One region of the Gottfriedia sp. NPDC058432 genome, then DNA from elsewhere that is predicted to be linked to it. Evidence: riboswitches for the same ligand, from Rfam matches in the RefSeq annotation. Region 1 holds a riboswitch; the other holds the start of a gene.
What was found. A riboswitch is a leader RNA that binds a small molecule or an ion and turns the genes downstream of it on or off. The one in region 1 is predicted to bind cyclic di-AMP.
Positions count from the first base shown of each region.

Region 2: another riboswitch for cyclic di-AMP. It lies ahead of ACFWM3_RS16330 (hypothetical protein); the one in region 1 lies ahead of ACFWM3_RS15175 (APC family permease).

Region 1 covers NZ_JBHXLC010000014.1:261-5,821, forward strand. The annotation lists gene ACFWM3_RS15160 (hypothetical protein) at 210-398, shown strand; gene ACFWM3_RS15165 (hypothetical protein) at 507-695, shown strand; gene ACFWM3_RS15170 (hypothetical protein) at 805-993, shown strand; cyclic di-AMP (ydaO/yuaA leader) riboswitch at 1,095-1,231, shown strand; gene ACFWM3_RS15175 (APC family permease) at 1,360-3,264, shown strand; gene ACFWM3_RS15180 (S8 family serine peptidase) at 3,812-5,561, shown strand, end outside.
Region 2 covers NZ_JBHXLC010000016.1:64,061-69,621, forward strand. The annotation lists gene ACFWM3_RS16305 (hypothetical protein) at 1-328, shown strand, start outside; gene ACFWM3_RS16310 (hypothetical protein) at 463-732, shown strand; gene ACFWM3_RS16315 (DinB family protein) at 1,055-1,579, shown strand; gene ACFWM3_RS16320 (TMEM175 family protein) at 1,735-2,313, shown strand; gene ACFWM3_RS16325 (VOC family protein) at 2,354-2,701, shown strand; cyclic di-AMP (ydaO/yuaA leader) riboswitch at 3,329-3,468, shown strand; gene ACFWM3_RS16330 (hypothetical protein) at 3,510-3,743, shown strand; gene ACFWM3_RS16335 (response regulator transcription factor) at 3,926-4,609, shown strand; gene ACFWM3_RS16340 (sensor histidine kinase) at 4,606-5,561, shown strand, end outside.

The DNA.
Region 1 (5,561 bases):
AACTATAAATATGTAAACGATTACCAAAAATAAACCATCAAAAATCGTTTATTTTAAGTAATCGTTTACATTCAAATTTCCAAAAAGAACCATTTGACGACTGATTTTTATCATGATAAAGTTGGTCTTACGTTTAAAAACGAACGTCAAACCACGGCCAATTGGTCATGGTTTTTTTATATTAAAAAATAGCGAAAGGAGAAAACAAAATGAAAAAAGTAATTTTATCTTTAGTAATTGGATGTGGATTTTCTATTTTACTGACAGGGTACGAAACGAATAAGTCAGAAGTTAATAAAGAGATCTCTATGTTTAATCAAACTGAGGTACAAAACGTGTTAACAAACACTTTAACAGTTGATCAATCAAAAGAGATCGTTTGGAATCAAGTGAGATAATTAGTCGCGAAACTTCCGAAGTTGGTCTTACGTTTAAAAACGAACGTCAAACCACGACCATTGGTCATGGTTTTTTTATATTTAAAAATCACGAAAGGAGAAAACAAAATGAAAAAAGCAATTTTATCATTAGTAGTAGGATGTGGATTTTCTATTTTACTGACAGGGTACGAAACGAATAAGTCAGAAGTTAAAAAAGAAATCTCAACGTTTAATCAAACTGAGGTACAAAACGTGTTAACAAACATGATAACAGTTGACCAAACAAAAGAGATCATTTGGAATCAAGCACGCTAATTAGTCGTGAAATTTCAACTGAGCGGGTCTTACGTTTAAAAACGAACGTCAAACCACGGCCATAGGTCATGGTTTTTTTATATGAAAAAAATCGAAAGGAGAAAACAAAATGAAAAAAGCAATTTTATCTTTAGTAGTAGGATGTGGATTTTCTATTTTACTGACAGGGTACGAAACGAATATGTCAGATGCTAATAAAAAGATCTCAACGTTTAATCAAATTGAAGTGCAAAACGTATTAACGAACACTTTATCTACAAGTAAATCTGAACAAATCGTTTGGAATCAAGTACGCTAATAATACAGAGAACTCATATTTAGATAAATTTTAGTAAAAGTCTATTTACAAATTTAACCTGAAGTTATATATTTACTATTAAATTCATATATTTCTATTCAAAACCATAATTGCTTAATCTTAAAAAGAGCGGGGGAACCATTTCTTTATTGGGGTGAATCCTTTTTTTGTAAAGGTAGGGGTATTCTTTAATCCCGAATCCGACAGCTAACCTCGTAAGCATTTAAAGAAAGGGGTTTATTTAGTATTGTTTTTAAACACTAAGTAAAGCTTAGTGTTTTTTTGTGTGCAAAAAAGTAAAAATTAGAAGTTTTTACCAATGTATCATTAGTTTTATTTGCTTTTTTAAGAAAAGGGGAGAGATTTATGCATCATCCGTCCGAATATATAGAAATTGGACTGTTTATTTTAGCGATTTTTGGGATTTATTATTCGATATCAAATTTTAATAGTGTAAAACGCGTATTTATTGGCAGACCTATGAGAACAGCTGAAATTCATGCACAGCATAATAAGTTGATTTGGTTTATTGCTTTACCAATTCTAGCAGCCGATTTGTATTCATCTGTATCGTATGGACCAGAGGCGGGAATGACCGAGTTGATTGGTCTAGGGGGAAAAGCACACTGGTATATCATACCGATCACAATAGCAACTGTTTTATTATTAGGGTTACTAATTCTTTCATATATTATGGGGATTTTAGCTTATCCCAGTGGTGGCGGAGCATATGCTATTGCAAAAGACAATTTTAAACCAAGATGGGTATCACTTATTGCATCAAGTTCGCTTTTAGTTGATTATATTTTAACAGTTGCGGTTTCAGTTTCTGCTGCACTTGAAGCTGTGTCATCTGCATATCCGGCTGTAGTGCCTTATGAAACAGTTTTAGCAATTTTTTGTGTATTTTTATTATTAGTTGTAAATCTTCGTGGGGTTGCTGAATCAGCTAAAATATTTGCGTGGCCAACATTTGGCTTTATGATTTGTATGTTACTTCTGATTTTTACTGGATTCTTTGATGAGTTTCAACATGGATTTATACAGCATCATACACCGACATTTGGTACAGTACCACAAGGTTTAAGTATATTACTTGTCTTAAAAGCATTTAGTTCTGCATGTTCAGCGTTAACAGGTATTGAAACCATTTCAAATGCAGTACCAGTTTTTAGAGAACCTCGTCAAAAAAATGCAATTAAAACATATATAGCGCTAGGAATTATAACTTCAATTACACTTTTAGGCTTTGCATATCATTTATATGTGAACGGAATTTCACCTAATCCAAACGATACGATGTTATCTCAATTAATAAAGGTGTACTTCGGTCACGGGATACTTTATCAAGTTATTATTTGGTTTACATTTATCATCTTAATTTTAGCAGCAAATTCAACTTTTACAGGATTTTCTCAGTTAGCTGCGATCGTAGCGGCTGATGGTTTTTTACCTAGAGGATTTACAAACAGAGGGGATCGTTTAGGTTACTCAAATGGAATTATTGCACTTGCTGCAGCCGCAAGTATATTAATCATTGCATTCCAAGCACATACAAATGCACTGATTCCACTGTATGCTATTGGTGTGTTTTTATCTTTTACCATTGCACAATTAGGTTTAACGAGAAGATGGAAACGAGTAAAAGGGCCGAATTGGCAAGTCAAATTAGCAATCAATATTATTGGTTTAATTGTAACATCTGTTGTAACCGTAATCTTTGCAGTTACAAAATTTGTAGATGGTGCTTGGGTTGTATTAGTTGTCATTCCAACAATAATACTCTTCTCATTAGCTATTTATAAACATTATCAAAATGTATCAAGCGAATTAAGTATCGATTTAAGTTCTTTTCAACCGGAAGCAAATAAAGTTATTACAGTTGTATTAGTTTCAGGAACGCATCGAGTTGTGCATAATACATTATCATTTGCAAAAGGTATTGCAACAGAACCGATAGCTGTTTATGTTGGATTTGATGATGAATCAATTAAGAGAATGGAAGAAAAATGGGAAGAATGGGGTAATCCTTGTCGCTTAGTCGTTCTAAAAAGCCCGTATCGTTCAGTACTTGCACCAATTTCAAGATTCATTAAATTAATAGAAGGAAACGAGCCAGATAGCCACATCCAAATTGTGATTCCACAATTTATACCTAAAAAATGGTGGCATAATCTTCTTCATAATCAAACGGCACTTTTGCTTCGACTTTGGTTAATAAGTCAAAAGGATGTAGTTGTTACGACGGTTCCTTATCATTTGAGAAAATAGTGTTTTTATTAGTAGAAAACAAAACAATTTGTAAAAAAGAGTCTGCGAAAGACTCTTTTTTTTACGAATTTTTATTATTATTCTAAAAGTTCTTCACTAGATTTAAAGAGAAAAGATAGGACAAATATCATATTTTGAATAGTTTTAATATTTTGATTTTTAATGATTCTCCAATAATTTTAATGAAAATTGGTGATTTCCCCCAAATTCGATTTTAGAACAATTACAAAAATCTACAAATCTCATTAAGAAAAAGTTTGAACTGTGTAAAAAAAAGATAATTTTTCTACAAAATATGTTCATTAACGACAATTTTTTATTAAAGGATGGATTGCAATTAAGTCTATTGTAATAAGGAGCTAACTCCAAATTTCCCCAATTTACTCCAAACCTTTATTTTTCAATAATAGTATTAAAATATGTGCTTGTAATGAAACAGTACAAAATTTAATGAGAGCTATTGCAGTTTTTCACCATTAAATTAACGTATCGTTATACATTGAACACTCGCATATGTAATAAAAATACAGTGACATGGAGGATGAAAATGGGGAAAAAGTCTTACAATCGTAAAATTGTTAAAAGCTTATCTGTAGTTGCTCTATCATCTAGTTTTATTTTGGGATCTATTGGGCATTTAGATCTTACAAAAGCTGCAGGCTATTCAAAGACTGAAGATATTCTTGCAAACTTAACTCCACAACAAAGAGATGCACTTAACCAGCTTTCAGCTAATGAAGAAATAGGTCTACAAATTCCGGCTGATATTGATCAAACGTCTACTGAACAAACATCAGTCATCGTACAATTTGCAAATCAGCCTACAAAAGTTGCTCAGCTTCAAGCGAGTCTTGAAGGACAAACGTTAACGACAGATGAATCTACAAAATTAATTGATCAAGATCATCAAACGTTTAATCAAGATGTAGATCAACTATTAATTGATGACAATAATAAGAAGGTAGATTTTAAAATTACTCGTTCATATAAAAATGCTTTTAATGGTGTTTCTATGAACCTACCAGCTAATCAAATAAAAAATCTATTAAAATCTAAAGCAGTTAAAACAGTTTGGAGCAATGAAACGTTTTCAGTTGAACCACCAACTGCAGATGATAACGAACAATTAAAAGCTGATGAAGCAAAAGTTGGAAACTACACGCCTTATGATGGTTTAGATCGCTTACATGCAGAAGGATTCACAGGTAAAGGTATTAAAGTAGGTATTTTGGATACGGGTATGGATTATAATCATCCAGATTTAAAGGATGCTTATAAAGGCGGATATGATTTCGTCGACAACGATAATGATCCAATGGAAACAACCTATGCTGATTGGAAGAAATCAGGACAACCAGAAACTAATCCTAGTAGTGGAACTACTTATTATACAGAACATGGTACACATGTTGCTGGTATTATCGGTGGTCGTGGTAAAGCGGATAGTGAATACAAAATGCTTGGTGCAGCACCAGAAGCAGATCTTTACTCTTACCGTGTTTTAGGTCCATATGGAAGCGGAACAACTGATGCGATCATGGCTGGGATAGATCGAGCAGTGAAGGATGGTATGGATGTTCTTAATCTGTCATTAGGTAACTCGTTAAATGATCCACTTTATGCGACATCAATTGCTATAAACAATGCTGTTTTAAGTGGTGTGACTACAGTTGTTGCTGCGGGTAATTCTGGAGACCAAATGTATACATTAGGATCACCAGGTGCTGCTGCATTAGCGTTGACAGTTGGTGCATCATCCATTTCACTTAATGCTTATCAATATGCAGGTGTGCAAAATGGTACTAATTACACGTTAAGACAGTTAGTAAGAAATTACTCGGATGATTTAACTCAATTAAAAGGAAAAACATTCAAATTAGTAGATGTCGGTCTAGCTAGAACAGCAGCTGATTTTAACGGCAAAGACCTAAATGGAAATATTGCATTCATTAAGCGTGGAACGAATGCATTAATTGATAAAATTAAAAATGCCAAAACGAGGGGCGCAGTCGGAGTCATTATGTATAACGATGAGCTAAACCAAGCTGAAGGGCCAATTAATGCATTTTTAGGTGAATCAGTCGATGCAATTCCATCATTTACAATATCAAATAGTGATGGAAAACAAATTTTAGCAGCGCTTCAAGCAGGTAATTCAAACTTCTCGTTTGGGGACTATTCAATAATCCATTCAACTAGCGATGAATTAGCTACGTTCAGTTCAAGAGGTCCTTCTCGTGTTAACTATGATATTAAACCAGAAGTTACAGCACCTGGTGTTTCGATCATGTCAACGG
Region 2 (5,561 bases), on a different contig from region 1:
GAGTTTTTCAGAAGTTTTTCACGGGAATTTAAATGAAATTAATAAAATTGAAGTTACTAACGGGCAGAATGGGAAGAACACTGTAATAACAGAACAGAAAGCAATTAATAACTTTATTAGTGATATTAAACATATTAAAGTTGTCCAAAATAAAACGACTGATGTAAAGGGATGGTTATACAGTGTTACATTTTATAATCACAACAAAAAGTTAATGAGTTTCACAACTAGTGAAATTGAAGGTAAGACAAAAAAAGATGATACAAAATTAGTTACTGCAATTGAAACATTTTTGAATTATAGCAGTTTAAACCACACTTTGCATTAATTTGTAATTTTCACCTAAAAAATTTTTAAGCCATGCTTATAGCCTATTCCGCAAACTCCCAAATCTACATATATTATAAAGATTCGAAAGCCCAGAATTGCATAATACGTTATTCAAAAGGGAGGAAAGTTAGTATGAACTTCTACAATTATGTACCTTATAATCATAATGATTATTTTAGAAATCCACAGCAAGCTGTGAATCCACAACAAATTTTAACATTAATAAACCCAGCTGTTAGCCATGGATTAAAAGAAGCACAACACCTTGGCTATCAACATGCATTAACAGAAGCAGTTGCTATCGGATATTTAATGGGAAAAGGTTACGATTATAATACTGCTTGGAAAACTGTTGAAACTTGGTGGAGACCACCGGGAACGGCTATACCTACTCCATATTAAATTTAAAAATTTATTGAATATTTCATTGCTAAAGCGAATTTTTGAGGAATCATTAATTTAAGAGATTCCTATTTTGAGTTTCCGAATTGGAACAATATTGGATAAGGTTGCACTTTACTTAGATCATCTAGCTTTTAAATAAAGTTTATGTAATTAGGATTCTATTATAGTAAGGATCTAAAGTATAATTAGTTGTACAAAAAATCGACTGGAAAGTCGATTTTTTAATTGAGATAAATGGAAGGTAATTTGAAGAAGGTATTTGTAAACGAATATTGAATGATTAGTTACATATGCAAAAAATGTAAAATTTTAGATTTGAGTGATTATAAAGGAGGAATCTAACCTGAGCGAACTTGAACTGATTAATACATACAAAAACGAGCTTCAAAATTACTCTTTGGAACAGTTAAGGTATAAATCTGAAGAGGCGGTTTGGTCTATTGGTCAAATGTATGACCATTTAATTATTTGTGCACATGAATACCTAGATAGCCTGGAAACTTGTGCTACATTAAATGATGAACAACCCCTTGGGAAAACGGAATTTGGTGAGCATTTATATAAAATCGGGGGATTTCCACCAATTAAAATTAAATTACCGGATGAACTAAATGATCCACCTAATAATTCAGATAGCAAGGACGAGCTCATCAGCAGAATTGATCAAGTAATACTAAGGTTGAGTCACTGGGAATCAAAAGTGGATGATATAAATCCAAATTATAAAGTCCAGCATGGAGGGTTCGGCTGGCTAAATGCAAGGGAATGGTATGATTTGGTTTATATGCATTTTCGTCATCACTTGCGCCAAAAAAGTGAGTTAGAAGAAAGTCTTGTTAAGTGACCCGTCTTAGATATGTCTTTAGAATACATTCTTTAAACTAGCCAATCTGATAATTTTTAAAAATTATGTTGTTATTATTTTATGAAGAAATAAGGAATTTAAATAGATAGAAAAATAAATAAAACAAAAAGACAAATAATAATAGGGAGTGAACAATGAATAAAAATCGGTTAGAAGCTTTTAGTGATGGTGTACTTGCTATCATTATTACAATTATGGTCCTTGAAATTAGGATTCCTCATAGTCCGAATATAAAAGACTTATTACAACTTTTCCCAACATTTCTTAGTTATTTACTTAGTTTCATTTATGTAGGTATTTACTGGAACAACCACCATCATATGATACACACTTTACAAAAGGTGACAGGATCAATCATGTGGGCTAATCTTCATTTGCTTTTCTGGTTATCATTAATTCCTTTTGCTTCTGGTTGGATGGGAGAAAACCATTATAAGCCTTATCCTACAATGCTTTATGGTGTAATACTCTTAATGGCAGCAATAGCTTACTTCATATTACAAGGTATAATTATCAAAAAAGAGGGAAAGAATTCAAAGTTAAAACAGGCTGTAGGTAACGATTGGAAAGGAAAAGTATCTGTGGTTTGTTATTTATCTGCAGTTTGCACGTCTTTGATCTGGCCTTGGTTCGCTCAAATAATATATGTATTCGTTGCAATTTTGTGGTTATTACCGGATCGTCGAATAGAGAAAGTTATGCAAACAAAGTAATATTTTAATAAATTTATAAAAAGTTAGGGAGCTGATTATGATGATAAAAGGTTTCGGGGGAATATTTTGGAGGACTAAAAATCTGGATGCATTAAAAAAATGGTACAGTAAAGTGCTGAATGTTGAAATAGAAAATTGGAATGGGACTATTATTAAACCCGATTCTGAAAATGAAACAATCTTTTCTTTCTTTACTGAAGAAGACAGATATTTCCCAACAGAACAGCAAGTAATGTTAAATTTTCAAGTTTATAATCTAGACGAGACGATTAAGCATCTTGAACAAGTGGGTGTACCTCTTGCAAAGGAAAAAGAGGTTAGTGAATATGGTAAGTTTGCTTGGATTAAAGATCCTGAAGGTAGATTGGTTGAACTTTGGGAGAAATAACAGATTCTTATTTAAGAAAGGATTGCTATGGCAATCCTTTTTTCTTTTTGTACGAACGGGTGATTTAGATAAACAAGGAATAAAAGATTCTCTCTAGAATATTAGTTTTTAGTAAATCAATGTATAGAGATTACAAAAAGGAGAACAATCTATGTCGGACTTATTTATTTTTTTACCTCTATTAACTCTCATTATAGTAATAGCTATTATTGTTTTCTTAATAAACAAATTGGCAAAGAAAAAGAATAAAAGCGCAGGAAGAATTCTTGGAACCATCTTTTTGTTACATGTCACTTGTATGTTAATAATGGGGGTTATTACTTATTTTAAAGGACCTTAATCAATGATTACATGAGTTAGCCGGCTGTGAATTAGGATTTCAAAACAGAGAATCGACTCATGAATGAGTAAGTAATTTTGCTCATTTTTCATTTGAAAAACCAACTAGGAAAAGATTTTTATACTTATCATAATGGTCATTTATTGACACAACATATTTAATCAAAAGACATATTAGTTTCTTTAACTAGTAAAATAGTATACAATTTAGTAGTTGAATTGTAATTTAAGTAATATACATAAAATTAAATGACCATAGATCGCTGAGTTTAGTTGAGTGTTTCTTCTATTAATAAAGGGACATTTCAATTTTAAAGCGGGGGAACCAATTTTTGTGCAATTGTACTTTGGGGTGAATCCTTTTTAGGTAGGGCTACTTTTTAGGTCCGAATCCGACAGCTAACCTCGTAGGCGTGTAGGGAGAAGGTTTCCAAAATGATGTCTTATTAAGGCACTGGAGATTTTCCTAGTGTCTTTTTTGCATTCAATTTTGGTAAATGAAGAAGTAAGTGGGGGTTATGAAGTGCTAGAAATGTATATATTTGGTGGAATTCTTATTTTAACTATGTTAATGGCAGTATTTATGACTCGTAAGGATTCTGTAGTAGATGATGAAAATGGAAAATATAAATGTAAAAAGTCAGGGAATAGGAAGAGAATCGTTAGAGAGAGAAAATCAGGTAAAGTCGTTAGAATAGATTGATTTGCCGATACTATAGAAATTAAAATAGGTCGAAAAAACATTTAATAGTTCCTTAAGAGAGTGGCCAACTAAGCCATTCTCTTTTTTATTTATTTAGTTTTGGTTTCTTAATTCATATTTAGTTCATAATGAATTTATATAATATGTACATAATTATTTGGAAATGTAAGTAGGTGGATTTATTGAATCATGTAAAAGTATTAGTTGTCGATGATGATGCAAATATTCGCGAGTTAATCTCTATTTTTTTAAGTGGTGAAGGCTATACGGTTCTTGAGGCTGAAAATGGTCAAGAAGCATTAACGATACTAGAAGACAATAATATTCAAATAGTAGTAGTTGATGTGATGATGCCTGAAGTAGATGGATATGAGCTGACAAAAGAGGTTAAAAAGTATTATGATATTCCGATTTTAATGGTCACAGCAAAAGGGGAATCTCAGGATAAATTAAAGGGCTTTGATCTAGGGGTAGATGATTATGTTGTAAAGCCTTTTGATCCTTTGGAAATTGTAGCACGTGTAAAAGCTCTATTAAGAAGATTTCAATTACTAACTGATAAAAATATTTTTGTAGGTAATTTAACGATTAACCAAGTTAAATATGAAATTTCAGCAAATGATCAATCGATTACGTTACCATTAAAGGAATTTGAATTATTGATGAAGCTTGCTAGTCAAGCTGGAAGAATTTTTACGAGGAATGATTTGATTGAGCAAATATGGGGACTTGATTATGAAGGAGATGAACGCACGGTTGATGTGCATATAAAGAGAATACGAGAGCGTCTAAGAGAGTTAAAGGCTACGGTCGAAATCGTTACAATAAGAGGTTTAGGCTATAAATTAGAGGAAAATCACACATGAAAAGCATGTATACAAGATTGGTTTTAATCTTTATTTCAGTTATTTTGTTGAGTTTAGTCATTACTTTTTTTATCGCTTCAAAATACTTTATAAAACATGTTGAAACAGAAGTACAAAGTGATTTAATAGATGTTGGAGAAAATTTTATTTCCATATACTCTAAACAAGATAATCAAAATGGAGTAGATGCGACGTTACAAATTCTTAGTAAAAATTTTTATCTATCACTGTATGATGAGTCGGGTAAAATCGTTTTGAAAAATACAGCACTAAAAAAGAAGAATATAAAAAAAGAACAAGTATTAACCGTTCTAAACAAAAGTGATGTTCAAACAAAAGGATATCTCATCGGCCTACCTTTTCAAAAAGATGGGCATAAATACGCTTTATTTATTCAGCCCAATATTGATCGTGGGTTCTTTAAAATGCGGAGAGTTTTATTTTTTAGTTTACTGACAACATTAATCATTGGATCAGTAACATTTTTATTTGTAGCTAAGTTATTAGTAAAGCCAGTAAAAGAGCTAATTCGTGCTACAAAAGAACTGGCTAAAGGTAACTATGATGTTCAAGTAACGATTAAACGTAAGGATGAAATTGGATTACTTGCTTCCAACTTTAATGTAATGACGAATAAATTAAACAAGTTAGAAGAGATGAGAAGTGAATTTGTTTCAAATGTTTCTCATGAAATTCAATCACCGTTAACATCTATTAAGGGATTTGCAAAAGTTTTAAGAAATAAGCAATTAACTGAAGAAAAAAAGGAACATTATTTATCCATTATTGAAACAGAGAGTGAACGTCTTTCAATGATGAGTGAAAGATTATTAAAGTTAGCTTCATTGGACTCTGAGCAACACCCATTCCAGCCTACGACCTACAAATTAGATGAACAAATTCGAAAAATTATTTTGGCATTAGAGCCACACTGGGAAAGTAAAAAGCTTCA